One region of the Polycladomyces subterraneus genome, then DNA from elsewhere that is predicted to be linked to it. Evidence: riboswitches for the same ligand, from Rfam matches in the RefSeq annotation. Region 1 holds a riboswitch; the other holds the start of a gene.
What was found. A riboswitch is a leader RNA that binds a small molecule or an ion and turns the genes downstream of it on or off. The one in region 1 is predicted to bind cobalamin.

Region 1 (15,000 bases):
ACCCAGAGGTGAAAAAACGCGAAGGTGAGGCGTACCGGGAACAGCTCAACGATATGATCCGGGAGCTCAACTTGGAGCAGCACGTGGTGATGATCGACCGCTACCTCTCCGAGGACGAGTTGGTCGATCACATAATGGCATGCGATCTGTACGTCACGCCGTATCCCGGCATGCAACAGATCACGAGCGGAACGCTGGCCTACGCGGTGGGACTAGGCCGACCTGTCTTGAGCACGCCGTACGCGTACGCGCAAGACTTACTCGGCGAATTTCAGGATCTGCTCATCCCGCACGACGATGTGGACGCTTGGGCGCAGGCCATCAGCCGTCTCTTGTCCAGTTCCACCACTTTGCAGCAATGGGAGCGACGAATCCAGCAGATTGGTCGCGAAATGTCTTGGCCGCGCGTCGGAGAGTCGCACGCCCGGTTGTTCGGTGAGCTGTCGCAGACACACCGGAAATCTGAATCTGAAGGCAACGTTGTTGGGTCCGTTTCCCGTTAAACTGACCCACCTGCGCCGGCTCACCGACGACACGGGAATCATCGAACACTGCATCGGGAAAATCCCACGTCGAAAGGAAGGCTACTCCACGGACGACAACGCCCGGGCACTTTGGGCATGCGTCGAATGGGGTCGATACGCTCATCGTACCGGGAACAACGAAGAAGGCGAGCGACTGGCCAGCTTGGCCGACACGTACCTGGCGTTCTTGGCTTGGGTACAAAAAGATGATGGCCACTTCCACAACAACGTCGCGTACGACCGACAATGGGAACCTGAGCAGCCTTCGGACGACTGTCTGGGACGCGTGCTGTGGGCCACTGCGACTGCTGCGGTGTGGGATATCGACCGCGATCGTGCTCGCGTAGCCCAACGCTTGTGCCAAAACGGGTTTCGCGCGATCGGCAGCATTCAGTTTCCGCGCGGCATGGCGCACGTGCTGTCAGCGGCAAGTCTGCTTGTGCGCGAAGCGGAAGCGAATCCCGAATTGGAACAACCGTTCCGAGATTGGGTGCTGCGTGAGCTGCCGTCTGTCGCTCGGCAGTTCGGCGATCGGCTGCTCCATCAATACCGCCGCCATACCAAACCGGGTTGGCGGTGGTTTGAAGAGACCATGACCTACAGCAATGGCGTCTTCCCGTGGGCTTTGTTCCACTGGTATGCGACGTTCCCGTCCAGCGAGGCGCAACAGGCGGCCAAGGATAGCCTGGATTTTCTGATTGAAAAAATGACTGGATCACACGACGTGATCCGACCGATCGGCAACCGGGGATGGTGCACGCCGCAAGGCATCAGCCAGTGGGATCAGCAACCGGTGGAAGTAATGAAGTTGGCCATGGCATGCCAACAAGCGTACGAGGTCACCGGGGATAAGGGTTACCGGGCGGTGCTGGACAAGTGCCGGGCATGGTTCCACGGCGACAACGACCTGGGCGTACCGATGGCCGACGCGTCGGACGGTTCCTGTTGCGACGGACTGACCGAGAACGGCCCCAATCGCAACAGAGGCGCCGAATCCACATTGGCCTATTTGATCACGGAAGCGATTTTCCATCAAACCATGGAGGGGGATGACGATGAGTGTGCTGACGAACAAAGCTAACGCGATCGCTAAGCATGTGTTTCGGGAGTACGACATACGGGGAGTCGTCGGCGAAGAAATCCACGAGTCATTCGCCTACTGGTTAGGTCGGGCGTTTGCCCGCCGGGTGCGCGAAGAAGGCCAACGAACGGTGGTCGTCGGCCGCGACAACCGGCAGAGTTCGCCCGCGCTTGCCCGTGCAGTCGCCGCGGGCCTGAGCGACGAACAGTGTGAAGTGCTGGATATTGGGGAAGTCACCTCGCCGATCTTCTACTTCAGCCTCGAACATCTCGATGTACCATCCGGCATCATGATCACAGCGAGCCACAACCCTCCCAACGAGAACGGATTCAAAGTGGCGCAGAACAAGACGACCCTGTTCGGCAAATCAGTAAAAAACCTGTACAATGAAATGGTGGCTGTAGCCGAAGAAACCGGCCCCAAACCGGTCATTCGGCAGGATGCTCCGACGAAGGCAGTCGACATTCGCACGCCGTACCTCAACATGTTGCAACAAAAGATCCAACTGGGCGACCGCAAATTAAAAGTGGTCGTGGACTGTGGTAACGGCACCGCGTCTTCGTTTGCGCCGGAGGCACTGAAGCGTTGGGGATGTGAAGTCGTGCCCCTGTACTGCACGTCGGACCCGACGTTCCCAAACCACCATCCAGACCCCGTCGACCCGGATAACCTCAAGGATCTCATCCGAGTGGTCAAAGAAACAGGCGCGGATCTCGGGATCGCATTTGACGGTGATGGCGACCGTCTCGGTGTGGTGGACGAAACAGGCTGCATCCGCTGGGGAGACCAGTTGATGATCCTTTACTGGCGTGAAATTCTCCCCAAATACCCGGGATGTGATGCATTCGTTGAAGTCAAATGTTCGCAGGCGCTGGTCGAAGAAATCAAACGACTTGGTGGCAAGCCCCAGTTCCACCGCACGGGTCACTCGCATATCAAAGCGACTCTGCGCAGGACGAACGCGCCGTTTGCAGGGGAAATGTCGGGGCACCTGTTCTTCAACGATGAGTACTATGGCTTTGACGATGCGCTGTATGCCGCGGGGCGGCTTTTGCGGATCCTGTCTCGGGACACGCGGCCACTCTCCGCATTGTTTGCTGATGTCCCGCAGTACCACGCAACACCTGAGACGCGCGTTACCTGCGAAGAATCGCAAAAGTCGTTGGTGATCGAGCAGGTGAAGGAGCACTTCGCGAAGCGGTATCCGATTGTCGACGTTGACGGTGCACGTATCCAGTTCCCGTCCGGGTGGGCGTTGGTGCGCAGTTCAAACACGCAGCCCATTCTCGTGTTGCGGGCTGAAGCGGACAGCGCCGAGAGCTTGGAGGAGATTAAGCGCGAAGTGGCGGACGTCGTGCGTTCTTGCGGCATCACCTCTACTATCCCGTGGTAATGCCGCGGCATGCACAGTGGACAACCTTGGATAGGGGTGGAACCGATGAACCCATGTGAACCTGTCAAATTTACCCCCATCGCTGTGCCGCGGATCTGGGGTGGACACACGCTGAAAACTTGGTTCGGCACCGATACCAACCAACCGATTGGCGAATACTGGGTAGTTTCCAGCCATCCACATGGCACGAGCGTCGTCGAACAGGGGGCGTTTCAAGGCAATACGTTGAGCGATTTGGTGCGGGAACATCCAGAAGCATACCTCGGCGACAGCCCGCAACCGCGGTTCCCGCTCCTGATTAAGTTTATCGAGGCAGCACAAGATCTGTCCGTTCAAGTGCATCCGGACGATGAGTACGCGCGCAGGGTGGAGTCGGACTTCGGTAAGACCGAGGCGTGGTACGTGCTGGATTGCCCGGATGATGGGCGCGTCATCTACGGTCATCACTTCAAGTCGCGCCAAGAGTATATGCAGGCTGTCGAAGAGAAACGCGTAAAATCGTATCTTGAGTACGTGCCGATTTCGCCGGGGCGGCTGGTGTTTGTTCCTTCGCGGACGATGCACGCGCTGTTGGCCGGTACGGTAGTGCTCGAGATCCAGCAAACCTCCGACGTGACGTACCGCGTCTATGATTGGGATCGTGTGGACGAACACGGACGGAGTCGTGAGTTGCACGTAGAGAAAGCAGCCGATGTCCTGCAGTACGGTTCGCAGCCTAACCCCTTCCCGGCAGCACAGGAAATTCCCGCGGCAGCCGGCATGCGAGGGTCTCGCTTGGCTGCTTGCCCGTATTTCACCATTGACAAGTGGAACTTGCAGTCTGGACGGCACTCCTTTGTGCACGGGCGCAAGGGCAATCCGGACATCGTGATTGTGACGGGCGGCCAAGGTAGTCTGCACTGGCCTGACGGTGACATGCCACTGCGTCGCGGAGATGCCGTAATCGTCCCCGCCACGTTGTCCGACTACGCAGTATCCTGTGTGGGTGAGATGGAGCTCATTCGCGTGTTTTATTAAGGGCAAGCGAGAAAACCCAGCCCTTCAGGTTGGGATAGTAGCGAACATCGGACGCGGGAAGGCTGCAGCCCTCCCGCAAGTCCGACAGCATTTTGGCACAATCAAGTCAAGCAGTGGAAAACATTTAAAACGACTATGCGAGGAAAACTCGTGAAAAGATGGATATGGGTTGCCACGCCAGATGAAGCGAGAAGCCCACGGCAACCAAAGGGAGTGCCTCTGGCATTTCAGCCGTGTGGGGCGAGCCACTAATCGGAACCCTAGATAGGCATACCAATGGGCGTGATTCTGCACGCGAGGTCGTTACAGTCTTCCAATAAGAAGTCACGCGCCATTGTTGAAACAGTTTGGTAGTCGATCGGAGCGATGGCGACTGACGATAAAAAAATCCGGTCCCTTAACACAGGGTACCGGGTTTTTTTTGTGTATGCAGCTGTTGGCAGGAGGGTGTGCTCACGTAGCACCATCGATTACGCACGGTGAGCTCCTGTTACGGACACGGATAGGTGGTTTCTCGCTTAGAACCTTCGGCCAAACGGAAATCCACCAAATCCACCGAATGGACCACCAAAACCCCCGAAAGGAAATCCGCCGAATCCACCAAAGGGACCTCCAAATCCCCCGCCAAATTGATCAGTATATGCTGGACCTTGATGTTGAAGATACTCGTTTTCCATGGATGATGTACCCCCATTTTGGTTTTTCAGCTTTATGATACTCCGGTGTCAAAGAAGGGTGCCTAATTTCAAGGATCTACATCATCAATCCCCATAACATCATCGGCGGGCAGGGCTGGATGACGATTACGACGAATAACGGTGGGAATCGCTGTCCATTGTGGATCGGTAAACTCAAACTTGGAACATCAGATTTAAAAAATAGCTTCCACTCAAAACACTAGCGGAATCAATCGCCAGGAAGATTTCCGATACCGTCGGTACGCCTCCCCAAATTGGTCCTCCATCATCCGTTCCTCCACGCTCATACGGTAGGAATACGCCGCCAAGTACACCATCAGATTGACTACTACCGCCGTGATTGACAATGTGGATACGGCAAATCCCAAAAAAACCAACATCGTCCCCAAATAGCCTGGGTGGCGAATGTATCGGTACCATCCAGATTGTACCAAGTGATGTCCCTGTTGAATCCCGATGAAGCGACTGAACAATCTACCCAAGGTGTGCATGGCGGAAGCTCTGATCCAGACACCCGACAAACCGATCACGATGCCGAGAATAAACCATGGATTTCCTATTGTCGGCTTTGGATCCATCACGTAGATCACAGTGGGTGCAACCGCCAACAAAAAAAGCGCCAAACCCAGAATGTAAGTGGATAGACAATATTGGCGTATTTCCTTCACTGGCGGTTTCCGTAACCATTCCAACCCCACATACAGTACGACCGGCAAATAAGCAAACGCGATCAAGAAATCATCTCCCCTGCCATTTCTTTCGTTGTGTTTTCAAAAATATGCAGAATAAAGAGGAGTGGACAGGGATAAGAGAAGACCGTCATTGGCGGAAAATTGTTGCTATGGTATGAAATACATCACATGGTGCAACTGTTCGTTCCAGTCTCGTAGCCTATCAATAAATATTTGTATCGGACATAGTCCAGAATTGCACAACCTCCGTTTTCCCAGGCAGTACCGACAGATAGTATGGGTGTGTATACCCATTGTTTAGATATAAAATACCTAGTAAAATAATGACTATGGCACGATCATTTCAACGCTCACCTTTAGCTCTAGCTGTACTTGTGCTCCTATATGAGAAACCCATGCATCCCTACCGGATGCAGCAACTGATCAAGGAACGCGGGAAGGATCAGGTCATCAACGTTCAGCGGCGGGCGAGCCTCTATCAGACCATCAAACAACTACGGCGGGAAGGGCTGATTACTGTTCGGGAGACCTCGCGTGAGGAAAACCGCCCTGAGCGGACGATTTATGAACTGACCGAGAAAGGGCTACAAATCGCTCGGGATTGGTTGCGGGATATGCTTTCAACATCTGCTCAGGAGTTCCCAGAATTTCCGGCAGCGGTCTCCCTATTACCTTTGCTTACCCCCGCTGATGTGTTATGCCAACTGGAGAAACGGGAGGCTGCAGTTACTGACAAGTTGGCTCGTATCGATTCCGAGCTTCGCCAAGAGGGAGGTGTATTACCCAGACTCTTTCTGCTTGAGATGGAATATTTACGCGCGATGCTCGAAGCTGAGCTCCAGTGGGTCCGCTCACTCATCGACGATTTGCGTTCCAAACGGATTACTTGGAGCGAAGAGTGGCTCCGCCAGTTCATAGCCTCTGATACAGAGATGGACACAGGGGAATAAGTTCACACCTTTATAAGGAGGAAGTTACATGTCCAAAAAAGCCCAAAAGGGTTATAAGGGCATCGGAATGGACGGTCCCATTGCCACGTGGTATGCGAAAAGTACCCAGAACAACATTGAGGATTACAAAAAAGATGCGGAAAAGGTGGCTGCATGTGTCCCGGAAGAAGCAGCTGTTCTTGAGCTTGCCCCTGGCCCGGGATACTTGTCGATCGAACTTGCAAAGCTCGGCAATTACAAAATAACCGGTTTGGACATCAGTAAAAAATTTGTTGAAATTGCGCGCGAGAAAGCCAAAGAAGCGGGTGTGGAAATTGACTTTCGTCAAGGGGATGCTTCCCGGATGCCCTTTGATGATCAAACATTTGATTTTATCATCTGTCGAGCGGCCTTTAAAAACTTTTCACAGCCCGTCGCTGCCCTTGACGAGATGAATCGGGTGTTGAAGGACGGCGGAAAAGCCGTGATCATCGATTTGCGGGGAGATGTTTCCCCGGAAGCAGTGGATAAACATATTGAAGAGGAGTTGGGTTTAACCGGATTTCAATACCTCCTGACAAAATGGATATTTCGATTGTCACTCATCAAACGGGCTTATACGAAAGAGGAGTTTAGGCAGTTGGTATCAAAGAGCAAATTTCAGACATGCAAGATTCAAGAGGATACGATCGGTTTGGAGGTTTGGCTTGAAAAGTGACTTCTCAGCTTGACAAGTGATCCGTTCGACATGTTGGTTCCCAAAGGGGGCTATTTTTTTAGCCCTCCAGTAACCGGACAGTTGAAAAGATGGGGAGTGAAGCCGCTCCAGATCTGCTTGTCCCCATATTTTCCCGAATGTTCAGTCGAGTGGTTGCAGGGAATGGAAATCTCCAGTTCGAAACGTATGGTGAATGCTTTGTTGCAATTCGAATGGATGTGGAAAAGGAGTGATTCGTGATGGAACCGGTCATTGTTGTGGAACATTTGCACAAACGCTACCGAAATGTCCATGCCGTCAACGATGTGAGCTTTTCGGTGAATATGGGCGAAATCTACGGAATCTTGGGACCAAACGGGGCGGGTAAAACGACGACGATTGAAATGTTGGAAGGATTGAGGAAGCGGGATGAGGGAACGATTCGTATTCTCGGGTTAGACCCGGATACGCATCCATACGAATTGCGGGAACGCATCGGAATCCAGTTCCAGTCCACGTCGGTACAGGAACGGATGAAAGTGAAAGAGGCCCTTCAATTGTTTTCTTCCTTCTACAGAAATAGGCGGGAAATCGACCCGATTGTCAACGCATTGGGCTTGGAACCGTACCTGGATACACCCTTCGGACAGCTGTCCGGCGGTTGGAAACAACGGGTCACGCTCGCGCTCGCCACAATTCATGATCCGGCAATTGTCTTTCTCGATGAACCCAGCGCCGGATTGGATCCGCACGCCCGGCGGGAATTGTGGGAACTCATTCTCCAGCTGCGCAAAGAAGGAAAAACGATTGTCCTTACCACCCATTACATGGAAGAAGCGGAACGCTTGTGCGACCGGGTGGCGATGTTTCACAAAGGACGGATCCTCGCTGTGGACAAGCCGCAAAGACTGGTGGCCACATGGGGCAAAGTCCGTTATCTGCATGTCGAATCGTTTGAGGCGGACGAACAGCGGCTGCGTATGCTGCCGGGAGTGTCCGAAGTGAAACGGGACGGACATGTGTATCACGTGTTTGCCCGGGATTTGCAATCGGCCGCATTGCATCTGTTCCGGTTAGCGGACGAGGAAGGATGGATCATTCGTTCTTTCCGCTTTGAAACGGGGAGTTTGGAGGATTTGTTCATTTCTCTGGTGAAGGAGGAATCCGCATGAACGCACTCGGCAGATTGACTTGGATGGAAATGAAGTTGTTTTTCCGGGAAAAGCAGGCTGTCTTCTGGACGTTTCTCTTTCCCCGTCCTGATGATCTGGCTGTTCGGCTCCATGTTCGGCAACAAAAAGATGCCGGGAGGATGGAGTTACAGTGACATGTACATCCCTTCCTGGATTGCGGTCAATTTGCTGACAACTGCGCTTTTCACCATCGGAACGGTGTTGGCGGCATACCGGGAGCAGGGAGTTCTACGTCGGTACCAGGCCACCCCTGTCCACTCCTGGATGGTATTGGGGGCCTATATGTTGTATGGTACCCTTATCTTTCTCATCAGTGCGGTCGTCATCGTGGTGTTCGGTTGGTCGGTGTACCATTTGGACGCACCCAAATACCCTTTGAGTGTCATCACCGGGTTGCTGTTGTCGATCTTGGCACTGCTCCCGTTCGGATTATTCCTCACTTCCCTGGCGAAAAACAGTCGGACAGCCACAGCGATCAGTTCCCTGTTTTTGAATTTGATGCTGTTTTTGTCGGGGGCCACGTTTCCTCTCGAGATGATGCCTTCCATCCTGCAAAAGGCGGCCAAGATTTTGCCGCTCTACTATGTGGTCGACCTGCTTCGCCGAACATGGAATGAGTCATCCATCTGGGATTGCGGTCGTGATGTAACCGTATTGATCGGGATCGCTGCGGCATCCATCGTCTTGTCAATCCGATTCTTCCGATGGGGGGATTGAAAAACACAAGTTGTAGTATTGGTCAAAAAATCATTATACAAGGTATAGTGTTTGAATAGATCTTCCGCGATCGATTTTTCGTCTGTTTTTGACGGATGAAGAGGTTGGACAATTGGAAAACCGGTAAGATACAATGGACCTACTTTTGGACAACGACATACCGTGGGAAAAGGTGGAGTGGATTGTCCACTCTCGAAGAGGGAAGCCGGTGAAAATCCGGCGCGGTCCCGCCACTGTGAATGGGGAGCCGGGCCGTATGTCACTGTCGAAAGACGGGAAGACACGGCCATCAGGGGGCAGTATGTCAGGTCAATTCTCAGATCGATCAACTAGCAGCCCCCAATGCGATGATCCATGAGCCAGGAGACCTGCCTTTTCCGACAACACCGTTGACCTACGAGGATAGGGAGGTGTTTGATGTGCCGCGTGTCGCGATCGGTACGATCGGCTTATGCGGGTCGTGCCGTTTTTGTGTTCACGGTTGGATTAGTGCCCCCATCAAACACTTCCCTTGAAAGGGAAGTTTTTTATTTGTCCGCATCTGAAATGGGAAAGGGTGCTTGTAGATGGAACAAGTAGAAGTAAAAAAAGAGACGGACTGGGAGTCGCTCGTTCGCTCGGTCTGCGAAGAGACGGGAAATCTTGATGCCCATTCACTGATCGTCGCTGCCAAGGCGCAGCTGCGGGAAGGCATGACGGACCGAGAAGTTTTGCGGACATTGGCACATACGGCGGTAGAACAAACCAGCGTCGATCAACCGGGTTGGCAGTTTGTCGCAGCCCGTTTGCTGGCGGAGGAATTGTATCGTACGGCAGCGCACAACCGGGGATATGATCGCGAGCAGGGAACGTACGGGGATTTTTACGATCTGCTTCAACAGTTGACGGCGAAAGGGTTGTATGGTTCCTATCTGCTGGAACATTACACTGAGGCGGAAATCCGCGAACTGGAAGTTTCCATCCGTCCGGAGCGGGATCAGTTGTTTCATTACATCGGATTGAAGATTCTGGCGGACCGGTATCTCGTGCGGAATTATGACGGTGCGGTAATGGAGTTGCCGCAGGAACGATTCATGGTGATCGCCATGCATCTGGCGATGAAGGAACTGGACCGGTTGACGTGGGCCAAACGGATGTACGACGTGTTGTCCCGTTTGGAGGTCACGGTGGCGACACCGACGATGAGCAATGCGGGGCGACCGTTGCACCAGCTCTCTTCCTGTTTCATCGATACCGTCGACGATTCGCTGTGGTCTATTTACAATACCAACACCGCTACCGCCCAGGTGTCCAAACACGGTGGCGGTGTGGGCATCTATCTGGGAAAGGTGCGGTCCAAGGGGTCCAAAATTCGCGGGCACAAAGGCGCTTCCGGCGGTGTCATCCCCTGGGTGCGTAATTTCAACAACACTGCCGTAGCGGTGGATCAACTGGGTGTGCGTAAAGGGGCATTCGCCATCTATCTGGATGTGTGGCATGCAGACATCCTGGACTTTTTGAACCTGAAGACCAACAACGGTGACGACCGTTTAAAAGCGCACGATATCTTCCCCTGTGTATGCATCCCCGATCTGTTTATGCGACGGGTGAAGGAACGGGGTATGTGGTACCTGTTCGACCCGCATGAAGTGCGTGAGGTGATGGGATTCAGCTTGGAAGACGCCTGGGGAGAGGAGTTTGAACGGCGGTATGAGGCGTGTGTCAATCACCCGGAACTGAGCCATAAGGAAATCCCGGCGATTGAAGTGATGAAGCGTATCATGGTGAGCGCCTATGAAACCGGGACGCCGTTTCTGTTCTTCCGCGATACAGTCAACCGACTCAATCCCAATAAACACAAGGGAATGATCTATTCTTCCAACTTGTGCACGGAGATTTGCCAAAACATGTCCCCCACCGAGCTGATCAGCGAGGAGTTGGAGGACGGTGTCATCGTCACCAAGCAAAAACCGGGGGACTTTGTCGTCTGCAACCTGTCGTCCATCAATTTGGGACGAATCACGTCCCTGGAGGATTTGACGCGCATCATCCCGATCCAGATGCGCATGCTCGACAATGTGATTGACCTCAATCTGTATCCGGTGAAACAGGCGGAAGTGACCAACCGCAGGTACCGGGCCGTCGGATTGGGTACGAGCGGATACCATCAATACCTGGCACAAAAAGGGATCGATTGGGAATCGGAAGAACATCTGGCCGAAGCGGATCGGTTGTTTGAGGAGATTGCCTATCAGACGATCCGGGCCTCTATGGAGCTGGCCAAGGAAAAAGGAGCGTATCCGGCGTTTGAAGGAAGCGAGTGGCAGACTGGCGCGTTCTTTGACCGGCGCGGCTACACCGGAGAGCGTTGGCAAACACTGCGGGAGGAAGTGAGCCGATACGGGGTGCGCAATGCTTGGATGATTGCCGTCGCACCGACGGGGTCCACCTCGCTCATCGCCGGTTCGACTGCCGGGATCGATCCGGTGTATGCCAAGTTTTTTGTCGAGGAGAAACGGGGAGCGCTGATTCCGCAGACCGCCCCCAATCTCTCGGAGAAAACCTTCTGGTATTACAAAGAGGCGCACCGGATCGACCAGATGTGGAGCATTCGCGCTGCCGGCATTCGTCAACGCCACATCGACCAGTCGCAGTCGTTCAATCTGTTTATCACGCCGGACACCAACGCCAAGGCATTTTTGTCCATGTATCTGGCCGCATGGGAAAACGGGCTGAAAACCGTCTACTATGTGCGCAATCAATCGTTGGAAGTAGAAGAATGCGTCAGCTGTTCGTCCTAAAGTGTGTCCCAACCCTGAGACTTCGGGTGGATCGATTTTGCTCGGATGAGTGACAAAGGGGTGTCTGGTCATTCCGTAAGGGAGCAATGTGGACAGTGTTCACCAGACACACCCTAATCCTGCTCTACTTTTGCTCAATTGGTAGGAGGAAAGAGAATGGAGAAACTGCAACGAAAAAAAATTTTCAACGAACACGGTCAACGCGGCACCCAGCGCATGATCAACGGCAACACCACCAATCTGCGGGAATGGAACCGGATCAAGTACGATTGGGCGTACAAAATGTATCGCACGATGCTGAACAACTTCTGGATTCCCGAGGAGATTTCGCTGACCGGTGACGCCAAACAATTCGAGGAGCTGACACCGGCCGAGCGGCGTGCTTTTGACAAAACGATTTCGTTTCTCAACTTTTTGGATTCCATCCAGTGCGAGAACCTGCCCAACATCCGGGAGTACGTCACGGCACCGGAAGTGGCGTCACTGCTCAACATCCAGGCGTTCCAGGAAGAGATCCACGCCCAATCCTATAGCTATATCCTGGATACCGTCTGTTCTCCACAGATGCGGGAGAACATCTATGACGAGTGGCGGAACGACGAACACCTGCTGCGTCGCAACCGATTCATCGCCGATCTTTATCGACAGTTTGTCGAACACCAGGACGACTGGCAGTTTGTCAAAACATGCATGGCCAACTTTTTGCTGGAGTCGCTCTACTTCTACAGCGGATTCACCTTCTTCTACACTTTGGCCCGGCAAGGGAAAATGACGGCCACAGCCACGATCATTAAATATATTCAACGGGATGAGCTGACCCACGTCGTGCTCTTCCAAAACATGATGAAGGAGATGCAAAAGGAGAATCCGAACTTGTTCACGCCGGAACGGATCGAAGAGTTGCGTGACATGACCCGTACGGCCGTAGAGCATGAAATTCGGTGGGGGCAATACATCACCAACAACGAAATCGACGGGTTGAGCAATGAGCTGATTGAACGTTACATCAAATATTTAGCCAATGAGCGGATGAAACGACTCGGCTTCGGCATTCTGTATCCGGAACAAACGGAACATCCCTTGCGCTGGGTGGAACATTTCTCCAACCTGAACCAAACCAAAACGGATTTCTTCGAACAAAAGGTGACCAATTATGCCAAAGCGGGCGGATTGGACTTCGGTGATTTGTGATTTTCATTGATTTGGTGAAGAAAACATGGTGAAATGAAAAAGAGAATAATCGCGTGTGGTTAAAAGCTTTTGTCAGTAGTCTCATGGTGTCTCCGTTACCATGGTGTAATGAACGGTTTTTCAGGCAGGGCATCGGGCCCTGCCTTTTGGCGAATGAACAAGGATTGAGGAGGGGATCAGTTTGTCCCGATTGGAACGATACGGTCATGGTGGCGACAGAGTGACGGCATCCGAGTTGTTCGGTCTTGACCCTGATTCGTTCCTGGATTTCAGCGCCAATATCGTGCCTTTTGGTCCTCCGCCATCGGTGAAGCAGGCTTTGAAAGGCATACTGGAAACGGAAGGATTGCCGGTGATCACCCAGTATCCAGACCCTCGGTCGCGCAGGTTGAAGGCATTGTTGGCAGAGCGGCACAACCTGACGCCGACCCGGATCGCCATTGGCAACGGTGCCGCCGAGTTGATCGAGCTGATTCTGGATGTGGTGCGACCGTCAGTTGTCGGGATCGTGTATCCTGCATTCTCGGCTTATACCAGCAGTGCCAAAAAGCGTGACATCGAGATTGTCCCGCTATATGGGGAGGAAGAGAGTCATTTTTTGCCGCCGGTGGAACGCCTTTGCGAACTGGTGCGCAAAACGGATCTGGTGTTTCTGGGCTATCCCAACAATCCGACCGGACTTTGCATCTCTTTTGACGAACTGAAACAGGTGGCCAAAGAGGCGATACGTTGCCAGACGGTACTGGTGGTGGATGAGGCATTTCTCGATTTCATTCCCGACGGGGAGCGCATGTCGTTGATTGGCCAGATCGAATCGTACCCGAGCGTGATCCTGCTCCGCTCTCTCACCAAATTCCATGCGTTGGCAGGGGTTCGTCTCGGCTATGCGGTGGCCAGTCCCAAGTGGGTCAAACGATTGGAACAACGTCAGGTTCCATGGAGCGTCAATGCGGTCGCACAGGTGCTCGGCGAAGCGGCCCTTCAGGATCAGGAGTACGAACAGAGGGTGCGTGAATGGGTGCAGCAGGCGCGGATGTCTTTGCGCATGCAGTTGAGCCGGATCCCGGGGTTGAAAGTGTACCCGAGCGAAACCAACTACCTCCTGGTTCGTCTCGAACGGGAGGGAAAAACTGCGGCATGGTTGCAGGAACAACTGGGACAGCAGGGGATTCTGATTCGCAACTGTGCTGATTACCCCGGACTGGACGAGCGTTATTTCCGCGTGGCCGTGCGGACCGACGAAGACCATGAACGGTTGGTGAAGGTCCTGAAACAATGTTTAGATGAGGATGAGGAGGCGGCTTCTTCGTGAGCGTGGTGATGGTGACCGGCGGAGTTCGTTCCGGAAAAAGCGCCTTCGCGGAAGAAATTTGTCGGTCGTGGGGAGGACGTGTCCTCTACGTTGCCACGGGTGGAACTCCCCGGGATGAAGAGATGCGGGCGAGAGTGGAGCTTCACCGCCAACGTCGTCCGCATGATTGGGGATTGATCGAGGAGCCGCTGGAACCGCAAAAATGGCTGTCCCATCCCGAACCCTACGACATCGTGCTGATCGACTCCCTTTCCGCATGGGTGGCCAACCGGGTGATGAATGTCGACGAATCAGACCGGGAGCAATTTCGCCGATTGCCTGAAGAGTTGGAAACGGAATGGCACCGGCTCCTTCCCTGTTTTGGCCGACAAAAAACGGTGATCGTCACCGATGAAACGGGGTTGGGCGGTGTGGCCCTGTCACCGATGGGGCGGTTGTTTCAGGAAACGTTGGGGAGAGTCAACCAACTCACGGCCCGATTCGCCGATGAAGTGTGGATGGTGGTTTCGGGGATTCCCTGGAGGTTGAAAGGATGAGAGGGTTTTGGTCCGCATTGGCCTTTATGACACGTATTCCAGTCCCCGCCCGTTGGCTGCATTCGGACGGATGGAGAAGCAGTTCTGGGTTCTACCCTGCGGTGGGCGGTGTGATTGGGTTGTGCCTCGCCGGGTTCAATTGGTTGACGGAGCCTTGGCTGCCGCCTTGGATTCGCACCGTACTGGTCGTGGGGGTGTGGGTACGACTGACGGGAGGCCTTCATCTGGACGGATTGATGG
Region 2 (15,000 bases), on a different contig from region 1:
TCGGTGCAGACGCCATCTCCCCCGTGCACGGTTTCCCGCAGAACGGCAAAGTCACTGACGAGAACTATGAGCCCTACGTTACGAAGCGCATGGTGCAAGAAGCCCACAAGTTCGGGATGAAGATCATCCCGTGGACGGTCGACGACGAGCCCACCATGCACAAGCTCATCGATGACGGCGTCGACGGGATCATCACCGACTACCCGGACCGGCTGCGTGAGGTCATGGAGCAGCATGGTCTCAAGCTACCCAAGCGCTACCCGGCTCCCAAGGAGTCGGATGGCGGTGGTACCTTGGCCATGTCTTTCTCAATTCCGGAAACTCCGTTGAGGAAAATTCGAGTTACTTCGTAACGAAAGAAAGCCCGCATGTTGGCGGGCTTTCTTTGTACAGATGATTTTGAACTGAAACGGCGTCTTGGCCATCGGTCCCAACGACACATTAGCGTTACACGAATCCAACCGAGGAGTTAGCGGCCCTATATGTAGAGGAGTTATAATTAAAAAAGCCCTCAGTTGAGGGTTTTACTTTTTTGGTTGAGGTCGGGACGCGATTTTCCGTCTCTGCTCCATTGCAGTGGCAAGTCGCTTGGCGGAAAATCGCTCCCTCTCGTACCTGAATAAAGAACTCACGACTTCGCCTTTTCAGCGATGATGCAAACCGCAGGTGCGGGTCTGAACGGTTTCGTTTCCCGCCGGATCTGAACAAAGCCGGCTTGTTTCAATTCATCGATCAGCCGATCGGCAAATTCATCCAACCCGAGAGCGTGCTTTCCCAACGGCTGATAAGTGGTGGCGATCCGTCCTCCCGGTTCAAGCCATCCGTAGAGCTTTTGAAACACGCGAACCCGATCGGTCCAAAACATCGCGGAATTGACGGAGTAGATCTTGGTAAAGGAATGCTCAAAAGCAGACCACTCCTCGATGTTTCCGGTTACCAGACGCACCTTCCCCTGTCGAACGGCCCGGCGGTTGCGCCGTTCCGCCTGCTTTCGCATCGTTTCGGAAGGATCGATTCCCACAATCTTTCCCTCTTAAATCCTCCGGCTTGCTTGAAAGATTCCCACCCCGGGACCATAGCCGATTTCCAGGATCCGGTCCTCCGGCCGGATATCCAAGAGAGACAACGTCCACTCATTTCGACTGCCGGTGGTGGCGGCCATCAGCATTCCGACCACATGTCCCCAAAAACCTCCGGGCTTCCGAAACTGTTCGGAAAATTTGTCGATGAAACCCAACGAAGATCTCTCCTCGATTCGCAAATGAGATGGATCTAGACATCCAGCTTGGATTGGGCGACTCTGCACTCAATCTCGTACTCCTTCAAGTTTTGACACATCTGGTCCAAAAAACCTGACAGCATGTTCCGCTCGTGAGCGGTCTAGGTGAGCACGCCCTTTGTTGTTTATTTTTAACGATTGGTTTTCCAAGTAATATAGGGTTCGGACGGATTCGGGTCATTTTCCTTCAAGAACTGCTGCAAGCCTTCTAAATCATCGGTGTTGATCATATCGACACCAGCTTTCAAAAGTTCGTTCCAAATAGCTTGTCGTTCAGGAGAGGGGGTGTCAGGGGTAGCCCAAAAACGTACCTTCTGACCGTTGGCATGAGCTGTTGAAACAATTCTATACAGTTTTTCCTGTTCCTCTTTCGGCATTTCTCCTTTACCCATCCAGGTGAATTGTTTTGTCCAGTTATCACTGATGAGAGGAATAAACTCATTCGAAGCGTTTGACCCGAGATCGCTCAAACGTCCATCATAAGCTGCATAACGAACAGGCTGGTTCTCCATCAGGGTACGCGGACGGTTCCCCGAAACAATAACGGTTATTGCGCCGGGTTTTACCCCTGAAGGTGTGAATTTTGTAAGCATATCCTGATAATGGCGAAGCTGCTCATGTAGAACTCGATATGTAGCCTCGGGCTCGGACTTAATATCAACCAATAGAGTAACATCATGCCTATAGTTCGGATAAACCAATCCATGATTAGCCTTGACTCTTTCCTTTAACGGGTCAAGATAAAGAGACTTTAATGTACGTCCAGGACGTACATCTTGCTTATCGTGGGCAACGAGTAGCTCTCCGTTAATAAGCCAGACGTCGGCTTCAACACTTGTAAATCCATGCTCCAGGGCATCCGATAACGGATGGGTATGCTCGTAATCATTATGAGCGTGCGTTCTCGCAAGAGGCAAAATCGACTCTTGGTTAGAAGGATTGGAAGCAGCAAAAGAAACATTTGCAAAAGTCATTGTAAAGGCAGTAAAGACTAAGGTTAACGCCAACAACCATTTTTTCATTAATTTTTCACCTCTGAAGGATTAGAGATAAACATTTCGTCTGTCATATTAGAGATAAACACCAAAAATTCAAAGGACGAGCAACATAGCAATCCATCTTCGTACTAAAATCAAAGAATCCCCTATCCCTACTATTGTCATTTACCATTTGTAAAGTGTAAATCAGTTTGTTTAAGCCCTTTATAAACTACGTATAAAAAATAGTTAATAATATAATTTAGGATATCATAAAAAATATATAAGATAGGATATGGCAAGTCCGATTTAATAGGTACTCCTATGATTCCTCGCCCTTCTCAACTTTCGATGGTGTTTCCCCTACACCAGGCTCTCGTCGGAAAGTCTCAAAACGATAGTTTTTGAGACTAATAAAGTCTACACTAATAAGGTCTACTATGATAATGTCGAACCAAAAGAAATTACCCAGCAATAAAAGCTGGGCAAAATCCACAATGTGGTGTCAAATCCATTTACTATTGTAATACCGACCGCGGTTATTTGGGGTAGACTGATTCTACCTGACCATAGAGACGCAGAAATGAATATTACCCTGAAAGGAGTGTAAATTAGCTATAGAATAGCAGCTTCCCACAATTCACCTCCACGATCCTGTGGAGGTTTTTATTATCTTGTTTGAATAGCATCTATCGGGTATGGAGGGAAATTAACACACCCCATCTTGTCGTATGATTGCGATGGAATTTCCAGAACGGTGAGTATTTGGAATGGCATGTTACAAATAAGTAATAACAAGGGGGGAGGTGAACGAAAACATGGAAAAAACATTTAACTTTCATTATGCAACCGTCGTGGTGAAGGAACAGACAGTTGAGATTCACCACAAGAAAAGATGGGGTAATGAAAGGAAACACTATGGAATCAAAGTGTTCCCTATAAACAGGATTTATTTCGTCCAATTGCTCGAAGCAAGGTTGTTTAAAGATGGGTTCTTCGAATTGAAGGTAAAAGGTGCCCGTTCCGAATATGCAAAAGATGAGGCACGATTTGACATAATAGGTAGTTTTGAAAACCCCACCGCTCACGCTTTGAAGAAGGCAATTGAAAAAGAGAAGAAGAGAAAAGCAGATGAGATTATGGAATTATACCAACTTGTTCAAGAGGGAGTTTTGACGGAAGACGAATTTGCTGAGTACAAGAAAAAGGCACTTAGGGTATAAACCCGCCTTATCTGGCGGGTCTTTTTTCTTTTTTCATCCAAAATATTCATAATAGTAAATTTAAGCAGGAATAAATCCAACTTAAGCTCTCTTTGTGTGGAGAAGTCGATGGGGATAAAACTTATATATCCTCCGAAGCACCATTGTCTCATGTCCGCCAAATAGTATTAGCGGACATATCCTACCCGAAAAAATACGCTTTGATGTCCGCTAAGGTTTCGAATATCCTTGAAATATCATGTCCGCTAAGGTAACAGCAAAATAAACGGGGGGATTTCGGTGCCCAGGACACCACAGATATCCGAACAAGCCCAAGAGTGGATCGATCGTTTTGTATAACGCTCTTCCAGCAGATCACGTAACATTTTGTTGCGTATTCACATATTGGCATTTTTTTATATGCTTCATACTCTGCAATGGTTGGGGTAGAAACGTTAATCGCTTTTGCAAGATCAGCTTGCGGTCTCCGTCGAAGCGCGGCGCTTCCAACCGTCACATAAAGTTATTCGCACAGGCCATCAATTTCGCTTATGATGATTTCCTGTTCCTTCGCCAGATACATATAACTCTGGCAACGGTCGATCAGCTTTTGTTCGATAGGATACCCATACAAAAATGAAGAGGAAGAACATAAATATGGTGATCCCCACTAATTCAAAATCCAATTCTGCCCATGGGTTAAAGAATGTAAAGGCTTCGTAGATTGAGACGCCATATGCTAAAACCACAATAATCCACCCCATCACTCTGGAGGCAGACTGTCCAAGTTTACTGGATTGGCGAAGTATTTTATTGGTAATCAGAGAATCAATGGTATCTGTGATCATCATCCCCATCATAAATGCGATTCCCAAGACGTAAGGCATATAACTATCATTGTTGTCCGCCGCCATCACCCAGACGGACGTTTGGCTGATGGTCTCTGATGCTAAAGCAAACAGTCCTCCAATCAATATAATGAGGAGCGGATTGCTTGTTTCCTGTAATTTTTTCGGTATAAACTTTCCTTTGATGCCTTGAGGTCGATAATCATCCTGATTTCCTAATCGAGTCTTTAACAGATTATTGATGTTTAGTGTTCCAATCAGGAATAGGGACAAAATAGAAAACCATGTCACAAACAGGTCGACGTAATCCGGTAACCTAAAGTTCTGACTGATGTTTCCTAGAAAAATCCCAATACTGGCTACTACTAAACCGTGTCCAAATGAGAATAAGGTACCGACCCAGCGAGCAATCGAACTTCCTTTACGCCAATTGTAGCGAGCCAAGCCATCAATACAAGCTATATGATCAGCATCCAAACCATGTCGAAGACCTAAAGTAAATACCAGTACGAGAAGAGATAAATTTTCCATCCTTTCGCTCCTTACAGAATCTTCATTCAAAATTTCGCCCTTTACCCTTCCATCCCCAGATACAGACAAACAAAAAACACTTCCCGTTATGAGAAGTGTTTGATGATTATATCCACATACAAGTAGTACAATTCACAGCCTATGTCATGCCGATCGACACCAATTTGGCGGCATGCGGCGTCACCAAACACCTCCCTATCCTCGTAGGTCAATGGTGTTGTTGGAAAAGGCAGGTCTCCTGGCTCATGGATCATCGCGAAACCATACCGGGCCTTCCCATTGCACACTGGCGACAGTGACCACGGCATCGCTCCCCATTCACAGTGGCGGGACCGCGCCGGATTTTCACCGGCTTCCCTCTTCGGGAGTGGGCGAACCACTCCACCTTTTCCCTTTCAATATGCAATTGTCAAAATCGCGATCAAAATCTCTGTTTATTGTATCGAATGAAAAAGAGAATCGCAACTAGTGGTCATGGATTGTTCTACGAGAGCTGGAGAAATTTCATCGCGAGCTGATCCGCTTCATCGGTTAACGTCGGAGATGTGATGATGGACCAAAAAACCCCTGTTATCTTGATCTGATAACAGGGGTAAGAAACTGCTGATAAAGTGGTCAAATCACTCGCGATTTCTTATGCGCCGTTATCACACCAACGGCAAATTGGGTTCCGCATTAAGCGACATATCGCCCACTTGCCCGTCAAAAAAGCGGTAGGTACCCGCCGCGGCAATCATCGCCGCGTTGTCGGTACAGAGTGACAGTGGCGGCACGCGCAGCGTAATCCCGGCTTCTCGGCATCGTGCATCCAGCGCTTCGCGCAAGCGGCTATTGGCCGATACGCCGCCCGCCAGTACCAATTGCTTCACACCGGTGTGGGCGACTGCTCTCATCGCTTTTTCCACCAACACCTCGACAACCGACTCCTGAAAACTGGCGGCCACATCCGCCGGATTGACCGTCTCTCCTCGTTGACGCGCGTTGTGCAAATAGTTGATCACCGCAGATTTCAACCCACTGAAGCTGAAATCGAAAGAGTCCGGCTCCAGCCACGCCCGCGGAAAATCCAGCACATCCCTGCCTTCTTTGGCCAACCGGTCGATCTCCGGTCCGCCGGGATACGGCAAATGGAGCAGCCGGGCCACTTTGTCGTAGGCTTCCCCGGCTGCATCGTCCCTTGTCCGGCCCAGTCGTTCAAAGCGGTTGTGTTCCCGCATCAGAATCAGCTCGGTATGTCCACCGGAAACGACTAGCGCTACCAACGGGAACGAAAGCGGCTCCACCAGGTGGCTGGCATAAATGTGACCGGCGATGTGATGCACCGGTACCAATGGAATCCCGCGTGCAAACGACAGCGCCTTGGCCGCAGAAACCCCGATCAAGAGCGCTCCCACCAAACCGGGGCCCTGTGTGACGGCCACGGCGGACAAGTCGTCCAATGTGACGCCAGCACGATCCAACGCTTCCTGAATGATCTGCGTGATCCGCTCCACGTGGCGGCGCGAAGCCACCTCGGGTACCACGCCGCCGAATTTGCGATGTACGTCCACCTGGGAAGATATGACGTTGGACAACACGCGTTGTCCGTTTTCAACCACGGCTGCAGCTGTCTCGTCACAGCTCGTTTCAATCCCCAGTACCAGTGTTCTGGTTTGATTCAACTGTATGTTCTCCGTCATCTTCATCCAATGTCACCCACATGATCAAGGCATCCTCCTGATTGTCCGAATAATAACGGGGACGAATGCCTTTGGCTTCAAATCCCAATTTACGATACACGTGCTGGGCCACGTGATTGGATACCCGCACTTCCAGTGTCATTTTGTCAGCGCCCAACAATCGGGCCAATCGTTTCATATAGGCCAATGTGGCCTGTCCCAGCTTTTTCCCGCGATATTTCGGATGGATCGCGATATTGGTGATGTGCGCTTCGTCCACCACAATCCACATACCGCAATACCCTGCGATTTCCCCATCTACGGTGACCACGGTGTAATGCGCGAACGGGCTATGCAACAATTCATTGACAAACGCCTCTTTCGGCCAGGGAGTGGGAAACGAGGCGCGTTCCACTTCCATGATCATTGGCAGATCGGCCATCTTCATCGGGCGAAATGCAATCCGCGACCGTTCCATGGCAGTTCACTCCGTTTGTTGCCGAGCCGACCATTTGACTTCCGCTTCGGTCTTCTGCAGATAATTGGGCGCAAACGCCTCATCAGCCACCTCGCCTCGTTGCCAGCGGGCATAGGCCAACTGCCCCAGCATGGATGCCCGTGGCACGTTTTCCGGCGGATAGCCGAATACCGCTTGGTTCCCGAGGGAGGCCTCGATCTGTTCACGAAAATGGTCCACATCGTCCCCGAGAAACAGCATCGGCCCCAAGCCCGATAGTTCGCTCAGCCACTCATCGACCGGTACGACTCGCTCCTCCCGGGCGGTCTGCACGAGACCGTCATCGGTCCGTTGATACAGTCCCGTATAGGCGCGTTTGCGTCTGGCATCAAACAACGGGACGATCCCACCGTCAAAATGGCGACCATTCATCGCCAATACAGCCAAACTGGAAACCCCGATCAGCGGTAACTGCCGGCTCCAAGCAATTGTTTTTGCCGTCGTAACACCAATTCTCACCCCGGTGTACGAGCCCGGCCCTTGCGCCACCGCCACCGCATCCAAATCATCCACCGAAAGCGCCAACTCCCGTAACAAGCGGTCAATCGCGGGCATCAAACGGACAGAGTGATTTCGATGCATATTGGTTGTCAATTCTCCGAGTACGCGATTTTCCTCCAAGACAGCTACGCCCATCACCAATGTGGACGTATCCATCGCCAGGATTTTCATATTCCGCTCAGCTCCTCACATATCCGCCTGGCACGGGCGTTACGCAAATGAAGGCGGATTTCCCGTTCACCAGTGGACAGCACATGAAACGTGAACCAGACGGTCTCCGCCGGCATCAGTGGTTTGATACGGCTCGCCCATTCCACCAGCGTGACACCGTCACCGTAAAAATACTCGTCCCATCCCAGATCCTCATCTGCTCCCTCCAACCGATACACATCCATGTGATACAGTGGAAGGCGCCCGTGATATTCCTTGATCAGGGTGAATGTGGGACTGTCGATGTACGCTTCGATCCCCAAACCTTTGGCCACACCTTGGGTGAATGTCGTTTTTCCCGCACCCAGATCCCCCTCCAGCGCCAACACGTCACCGGGCTGAAGCAGCGAGGCCAAGCGTCGGCCCAGCTCCCTCGTCTCCTGTTCCGTTTTGACGATCCAGCGACAAGGTTCATGCATGTCCATCACCCGTCTGTGAAGTGGTTATATCCCCGGCGTTCCAGTACGGTCCTGCCTTGATCCGTCTTCCATTCAACCGCAGGTTTGCCCCGTTCCGTCCAACCGATTCGATACAGGTTCACACCTTCATTATGCGCCGTTTGTTCCAACCGCGCAAACACTGCTTCCGGTACACATCCCACCAGTTGAAAGTCTTCCCCTCCGTACAGGGCCCACTCATACGGATCATAACCTGTTTGGCTGGCATAGTCGATTAACGCATCGGACAAGGGGATTTTATCTTTTTCCAACACGATGCGAACGCCACTCGCTTCGGCGATCTCCCAACATTCTTGTGCCAATCCATCACTAATGTCATTGGCCGCTGCCCCCGCACCCAAAGACGACAACAAACGGCCGGCAGCCACCTGAGGAATGGGACGGCGATGGGCACGGATCAAGTCGGCAAACCGCTTCTTGGTCCCATCGTTTCCGTTCAGCAGCACATGCAAACCCGCGCTCGAATCCCCCACAGTACCCGTCAGAAACACCACATCACCCTCACGGGCTGCGGATCGTTTCAGGGCTTGTCCGCCCTCCACCTCTCCAATCACCGTCAAAGTGACGGTCAAATCATGCGGTGCCTTCACCGTGTCTCCTCCGACTATCACCAAACCAAACCGATCTGCCAAATCATACATCCCTCGGTACAAATCAACCAGCGCATTTGTCTCCCAATGACGGGGAACAGCTAAAGAAACGACACCGTAACGTGGCAATCCGCCCATCGCCGCGATATCGCTGATGTTGGCCGCCGCCAGCTTCCAACCGATATCCGCGGGTTGCATGGTCTCCGGCAAGAAATGAACGGTTTCGATCATGGTGTCTGAAGTGATGACAAGGGAACGATTCAGAGGATGGACAACAGCGGCATCGTCACCCACATCCACCTCAACGGATGGCGGAGAGGACGGTCGATATTGCGTCAACAAGCGTATCAAGGCAAATTCGTCCCGCAATGGAGAGCCCTCCGATCATTCCGCAAATAAAAGAAACACGACCGCAGCCAATCGCCACGGTCGTTGTTTTGGAGCGGGTGATGGGAATCGAACCCACGCATCCGGCTTGGAAGGCCGGTGTTCTACCACTGAACTACACCCGCATTTCATCAATTTTCCTGAAGTAAGGGAATGGTCGGGGTGACAGGATTTGAACCTGCGACCTCCTCGTCCCGAACGAGGCGCTCTACCAAGCTGAGCCACACCCCGGAACAATAAAATCTATTGCATCAACTGGCGATTTTTCAAAACTGGTGCGGTCGGCGAGACTCGAACTCGCACGGCCTTACGGCCACTACCCCCTCAAGATAGCGTGTCTGCCAGTTCCACCACGACCGCATGTTTTCATCCGCTTGGTGCGGGTGGAGGGACTCGAACCCCCACGCCAGAGGCGCTAGATCCTAAGTCTAGTGCGTCTGCCAATTCCGCCACACCCGCCCGTATAGCAAGGGTTTTCGCCAGTTGTCTACGCACTTTTTCGGTACTCCGCACTAGATCGCTTAGGCTTACCGTAAGGCTTGCCGATAGGCTATGCGCTTTTGTTAAATTTCGCGCGCCTCATCAGCGACAAGTCATATAATACACTCTCGCAGAAAACAAGTCAAGTCCCTTTTTTGATGATTTTCTATTCCGTCTATTAGGAATCTTTTTTAAGCGATTTTTTAGTGAGATTTTCTCGAGAATGCATCGTGTCATTTCTTCAAATCGGAATCTGTTCGCGAACCATCACCGATGAAAATTTCACCGGTCGAGAATTCACCCTTTTTGGCTGCGGAGAAGTCGAGTTTTTCTCCCGCAGGCATGGGGTACACGTGCATGCCTTCGACTGCGCCGCCCGAAACGATTTACGCCTGCCAAATGCCAGTCGTCTTTTTCGAAAGCGGCGTTGGGACAGATTTCCCTCTCGCGCAGTTTGATGATCGGCTCATTCCGCCATTTTGCGGGACAGAAGCGGATGTAGTGCAGGGGAAATGACCGACCGCGAGCGACATCGCCTGGATCCGTCATTCCTCCCCGCCACTCTTGCGAAAGCTTAGTGTAATCTCATTCGGGCGCGCGTACGCGACGCTTTCGAGAGGGAAGCCGCCCGCATGCTCGCGAATGGCACGCAGCGCATCCATTATATCAATATCTCCCCCGCGCGCGTAGTGTAGAACGACCTGCGCCAGCCCGTTGACGTTTTCTAAAAAGGACATATCCGCGATTCCTAATCCGTATTCCTTAATCGGTTGTGCGACTGCGTGCGCTAAACCAATCCGTTTCATTTCGAATCCTCCTCGCTAATCAGTTTCGGCCCGCCTCCAATCGTTAAAAAACGCGCCAGACGATTTCCGCACCGCCTGACGCGTGATTTTCTCTTTTATTTATATGTTATCATTCTTTTCGGAAAGAGTTCCGGTATCGATAAAGTTGATCAATGAACCCAATCCGCCAATTACCATGTACCGCCGCGAATCTGATACGCTATTCATTCGGGCGCTCCATCGATCCGCTCCTCCAGGACGTGTCTAATAAATCCAAAGGGTTAAATTACGATATTTTAGTAATTGCATGCAAAGTATAGACAATAATCTCTTCCTTTGTGAATTTTTTCAGTGTATCGCCTAATACATAATGGGATAATAAGGCTCGCCACTCGGTGTAATACAAACAATAAATAGAATGGGGGTCGAGTACGGATATTCATCACATTACTCCCTATTCGATTTCGTCGGCATCCTGCGCCAATCGACCGCGGAAGTTCTTCGTTAACTCGACGATATTACAGTAATCCTTATCGCGAAAATGTTCGATGTAAGGTGCGAAACCAGAGTGTTTCGGATTCGGTAGATCACATTGTCCGGCGTGACCGACCATCACAACGGTACAAGAATCGTGGATTCGCGTAAGTACCTTTTTAAGGTCGTGCTTCGTGAAATTTTGTGCTTCATCGATAATGATCGTCTTATCCTGGATGTTTGTACCGCGGAAGAACGTGTGGGAAACCGCCGTCACCCAAACTCTCCCTTGTTTTAGTGCATCTACGTTCCTGGGATCATAAAGCGCTGTATACGGATCTTCCCCGATCTTAAGTAACGCATCTAAAAGCGGACCTAAATACGCTGCCTCTTTCTCTGCTTGCGTTCCCGGTCGATGTCCCATGACATGCTCTTCTGTCGGATTGAATATATAAAGAAGTGGCTTACCGATTAGCTTAGCAGCCCCGACCGCCAGCGTTGTTTTACCCGTGCCTGCTTTTGCATTCACGATTGTTAATTGATAATCGAAAATGCTATCGACATATTTCCGCTGCTCATCGGTTAATTTCGGTCCTAGTCCGAAAAACATATTTCCGCGGGGAAGTGGCATCTATAGCGCCCCTTTGCGTTGATTTATGAGAGCAAGCGATCATGACGCGAATGAATTCCGCAACTGCTACGATAAAAGCCGTGAGATCGTATCCCACGGCTCCAAGTATGAATACGATTGTAATCGAAGGCCAAACGCTCATTATTTCACACCGGGTTCTTTTGCGTATTGGGTTTTTCTCGTGCCGATTAACGTAAGTAGTACAGTATATGTTCTGGAAGCATTTTCGCTCTGGTCCATCCTCTATCTTGAACGCGTACCTTCCCCTTCTCATCTCAGGAGCTAATGCGAACGTATCTTTTTACACCCGTGAAAGACATACCGAGAAAACTGTTTCGCTGTTGTACCGCGTTCCAGTGCGGGAGTTCCAGTTCCGCGAGGGTCATAGCGCTCCATTTTTGTGCATCGATTGCGGCAGCAAGATTAAACACGCCTTTACGAATTGTGTCAGGTTTACCGTCGATTACACACTCCGAAAGATGCGAGCAAAATCTCAAAACATGGGTTTATGCCGTCTACCGCCATCGGCGCTTACGGGCGGCTTCCGCGTAAAGTTGAACATCAATTTTGAATACGATCTGCGGTGCTGAAGGAATTACGTGGAGCAAACATCATCCCGAACAAAAACAGTTGATCCTGTTGCCGCCGATCAGCCTGGGCGTTAGGCGCTCAGATTTGACTTAACGGGGGAACAGCGCAAAATAAAAAGCGCCATTAAAGGCGCTCAAGCCGAGAGTAATTGCTGTGATGTTGTCGAGGTCAGTTCCGAACAGGCTAACGTATGGCTGACACATTTCCAACCTCGTATGTGCGAGTAATTTTTGCAGACTAAACACGTATGCCGCCGTTCATGAAGTACATTTTCGCGACGCTTAACCGGTTGTGACGAACCCACTCCTTAGCATCGAAAGTTGCGAAGGGCTTCTTCCCTTTCATCTCATTAAAAGATCAAAAAAGGAAGAAAAAGAAGGGAATAACAAAAATTAATACTACGATTACCAACAGGAAAATTAACAAGCGACGCAATCCGAAACCAAAAAAAGGGAAACCACCAAATCCGAATCCGCTCATCATAAACCTCCCCTACCATATAGACTTCGCCTTTAAACTATTCATTGATCCGTACTGTAGAAACGGCGTATGCATGCATGTTAAGTCCAAATTAAACGAACTCCCGCGGGACTTCAGGAAAAATCGTGAACGCAAATGTTGAGGTAGCTAAAAATATGTCTGCTAAATCGAATTTAACTCTGGCGGGGCCTTCGCGCGCAGCCGACATCGCTTACAAACAAAGAACAGATACTCACCTACGTTTCCCTAGGTGAGTATTTTATTGTTGATGCCACTTTCATTAAACGGAGGAATCGGCGTGGGATACTTTGTTAATGTAGAACCAGACGTAAGTATATATGTGGAAGATATAAACCCCGGGGGCAGCAAGACCATCGTGTTTATACATGGTTGGCCGTTAAGCCATGAACAGTTTGAGTATCAGTTTGATGTTCTTCCCGCAATGGGATACCGCTGTATAGGAATTGACTGGAGAGGATTCGGTAAGTCGGATAAACCAATGAGTGGCTACAATTATGACCGATTGGCAGATGATATCCGCACTGTAGTTGGTGCACTTCAATTAAAGAACTTCACACTTGTGGGTCACTCCACAGGTGGAGCGATTGCGATACATTATATGGCCCGATACAACGGTTACGGAGTATCCAAACTTGTCCTTATAGACGCTGCAGCTCCCATAGGCTTTACAAAAGAAACTGCTAATAAACTTCTTACTGAAGCATTAAATGACCGACCTAAGATGATGCGGGGAGTAATAGACACCTTTTTCTTTCAGTATATAACCGTCCCATTCTCAGACTGGTTTTTTCAATTGGGATTACAAGCAGCAGGTTGGTCAACCGCAGCAATCATAATTTTACTAAGAGATGTGAGGCTTGATGATGATCTACAAAAAATATTTGTCCCTACTTTAATCATTCACGGCATTCACGACAAAGTGATTCCATTTGCACAAGCTCAGGAACTAAATCAAAAAATAAGAAATTCACAGCTTGTCCCATTTCAATACAGCGGTCATGGCCCCTTCTGGGAAGAACGCGACAAGTTTAACCAGCTATTGATACAATTTATTGGCTGATCGTTCTCTTCAGCTAACGGGAATCAATCGTTCAACAGAAGCAAAAACCCTCTTCATGTAAAAAGCGGAAAAACACCCGCCACGCCTGATGTACATATTGATTCCCGAAACCTTAAGTCCGCTTTCCTTCTTCGCCAAAATACAATTCTCAATGTCCGCTATCGTAATGTCGCCAGGGCGCCAGTCATTACATCGCTTGCGCAATTCCTTCAGCGCCGTTTGGTAATAAATATTTGATCGTTTCCTCTTCTGCTTCACATTCAAGCTATTCTGCGCCAAAACATGAATCATATTTCGTCTTCGTGCCATAATAAAAGCGCCTCCCTTCACCGCACTTTTGTCGGCTGAGAGGCGCGTTATTTCAATTTTATGCGTATATTCCGTCCACCCGCATAGTAATCCGGAGGCGACCGGCTGTCATCCAACCGGCACCAACCGGCCTATGAGGGGAAAAACGCCGCTGATTGATATCGTTATGATGTGGTGAGCCATCCAGGACTCGAACCTGGGACACCCTGATTAAAAGTCAGGTGCTCTACCAACTGAGCTAATGGCTCGCAATGGCTGGGGAGGTAGGGATCGAACCTACGCATCACGGAGTCAAAGTCCGTTGCCTTACCACTTGGCTACTCCCCAGTATTATGGGGCGACCAGTGGGAATCGAACCCACGAATGCCGGAGCCACAATCCGGTGCGTTAACCACTTCGCCATGGCCGCCATAATAATGGCGGAGCTGACGGGACTCGAACCCGCGACCTCCGGCGTGACAGGCCGGCGTGAACTCCAACTTCACCACAGCTCCGCGTAGGAAGGGGAGTATTCCCCGTATTTGGTGGACGGTGACGGGATCGAACCGCCGACCCCCTGCGTGTGAAGCAGGTGCTCTCCCGCTGAGCTAACCGTCCGTATTGGTGACCCGTAGGGGATTCGAACCCCTGCATGCCAGCGTGAAAGGCTGGTGTGTTAAACCACTTCACCAACGGGCCACGTGTCATTTTCTGGGCTTGGCCACTTTGAAGGCCTTCTGGCGGAGAGAGCGGGATTCGAACCCGCGCGGGGCCATTTGACCCCCTAACGGTTTAGCAAACCGTCCTCTTCGGCCACTTGAGTATCTCTCCAGGAAAAGATGGCTCCTCAGGCAGGACTCGAACCTGCAACCTACCGGTTAACAGCCGGGCGCTCTACCATTGAGCTACTGAGGATCGTTTCGAAGCGACATCTATTATTATACTGGATTGAGATCACATTTGCAAGTGGTTCTTTTAATTTTTCTCTTTGGCTGTCTCCGTTTGACTGGTGTCGCTGAGACGATATATAAA

Region 2: linked by a shared signal. The riboswitch ahead of NWF35_RS11780 (HoxN/HupN/NixA family nickel/cobalt transporter) and the one ahead of NWF35_RS07800 (ribonucleoside-diphosphate reductase subunit alpha) in region 1 are both predicted to bind cobalamin.

The regions. Positions count from the first base shown of each region.
Region 1 is NZ_JANRHH010000031.1:151,398-166,397, forward strand. Features, by position in the region: gene NWF35_RS07750 (glycosyltransferase family 4 protein) at 1-503, shown strand, start outside; gene NWF35_RS07755 (glycoside hydrolase family protein) at 484-1,605, shown strand; gene NWF35_RS07760 (phosphomannomutase/phosphoglucomutase) at 1,580-2,998, shown strand; gene NWF35_RS07765 (type I phosphomannose isomerase catalytic subunit) at 3,044-4,015, shown strand; gene NWF35_RS07770 (methyltransferase family protein) at 4,905-5,447, opposite strand; gene NWF35_RS07775 (PadR family transcriptional regulator) at 5,735-6,355, shown strand; gene NWF35_RS07780 (class I SAM-dependent methyltransferase) at 6,384-7,052, shown strand; gene NWF35_RS07785 (ABC transporter ATP-binding protein) at 7,292-8,203, shown strand; gene NWF35_RS07790 (hypothetical protein) at 8,200-8,358, shown strand; gene NWF35_RS07795 (ABC transporter permease) at 8,315-8,941, shown strand; cobalamin riboswitch at 9,095-9,331, shown strand; gene NWF35_RS07800 (ribonucleoside-diphosphate reductase subunit alpha) at 9,508-11,721, shown strand; gene NWF35_RS07805 (ribonucleotide-diphosphate reductase subunit beta) at 11,878-12,912, shown strand; gene cobD (threonine-phosphate decarboxylase CobD) at 13,094-14,224, shown strand; gene NWF35_RS07815 (bifunctional adenosylcobinamide kinase/adenosylcobinamide-phosphate guanylyltransferase) at 14,221-14,760, shown strand; gene cobS (adenosylcobinamide-GDP ribazoletransferase) at 14,757-15,000, shown strand, end outside.
Region 2 is NZ_JANRHH010000041.1:59,416-74,415, forward strand. Features, by position in the region: gene NWF35_RS11755 (glycerophosphodiester phosphodiesterase) at 1-353, shown strand, start outside; gene NWF35_RS11760 (class I SAM-dependent methyltransferase) at 629-1,021, opposite strand; gene NWF35_RS11765 (hypothetical protein) at 1,034-1,237, opposite strand; gene NWF35_RS11770 (phosphatidylinositol-specific phospholipase C/glycerophosphodiester phosphodiesterase family protein) at 1,411-2,301, opposite strand; gene NWF35_RS11775 (hypothetical protein) at 3,075-3,479, shown strand; gene NWF35_RS11780 (HoxN/HupN/NixA family nickel/cobalt transporter) at 3,998-4,837, opposite strand; cobalamin riboswitch at 5,049-5,241, opposite strand; gene tsaD (tRNA (adenosine(37)-N6)-threonylcarbamoyltransferase complex transferase subunit TsaD) at 5,485-6,522, opposite strand; gene rimI (ribosomal protein S18-alanine N-acetyltransferase) at 6,464-6,973, opposite strand; gene tsaB (tRNA (adenosine(37)-N6)-threonylcarbamoyltransferase complex dimerization subunit type 1 TsaB) at 6,980-7,684, opposite strand; gene tsaE (tRNA (adenosine(37)-N6)-threonylcarbamoyltransferase complex ATPase subunit type 1 TsaE) at 7,681-8,142, opposite strand; gene thiL (thiamine-phosphate kinase) at 8,148-9,140, opposite strand; tRNA gene NWF35_RS11810 (tRNA-Gly) at 9,210-9,283, opposite strand; tRNA gene NWF35_RS11815 (tRNA-Pro) at 9,313-9,389, opposite strand; tRNA gene NWF35_RS11820 (tRNA-Leu) at 9,432-9,518, opposite strand; tRNA gene NWF35_RS11825 (tRNA-Leu) at 9,534-9,617, opposite strand; gene NWF35_RS11830 (hypothetical protein) at 9,936-10,187, opposite strand; gene NWF35_RS11835 (hypothetical protein) at 10,184-10,444, opposite strand; gene NWF35_RS11840 (PhoH family protein) at 10,878-11,528, opposite strand; gene NWF35_RS11845 (hypothetical protein) at 12,477-12,599, opposite strand; gene NWF35_RS11850 (alpha/beta fold hydrolase) at 12,898-13,680, shown strand; gene NWF35_RS11855 (hypothetical protein) at 13,690-13,989, opposite strand; tRNA gene NWF35_RS11860 (tRNA-Lys) at 14,162-14,237, opposite strand; tRNA gene NWF35_RS11865 (tRNA-Gln) at 14,242-14,316, opposite strand; tRNA gene NWF35_RS11870 (tRNA-His) at 14,323-14,398, opposite strand; tRNA gene NWF35_RS11875 (tRNA-Asp) at 14,407-14,483, opposite strand; tRNA gene NWF35_RS11880 (tRNA-Val) at 14,512-14,586, opposite strand; tRNA gene NWF35_RS11885 (tRNA-Glu) at 14,591-14,667, opposite strand; tRNA gene NWF35_RS11890 (tRNA-Ser) at 14,707-14,799, opposite strand; tRNA gene NWF35_RS11895 (tRNA-Asn) at 14,809-14,883, opposite strand.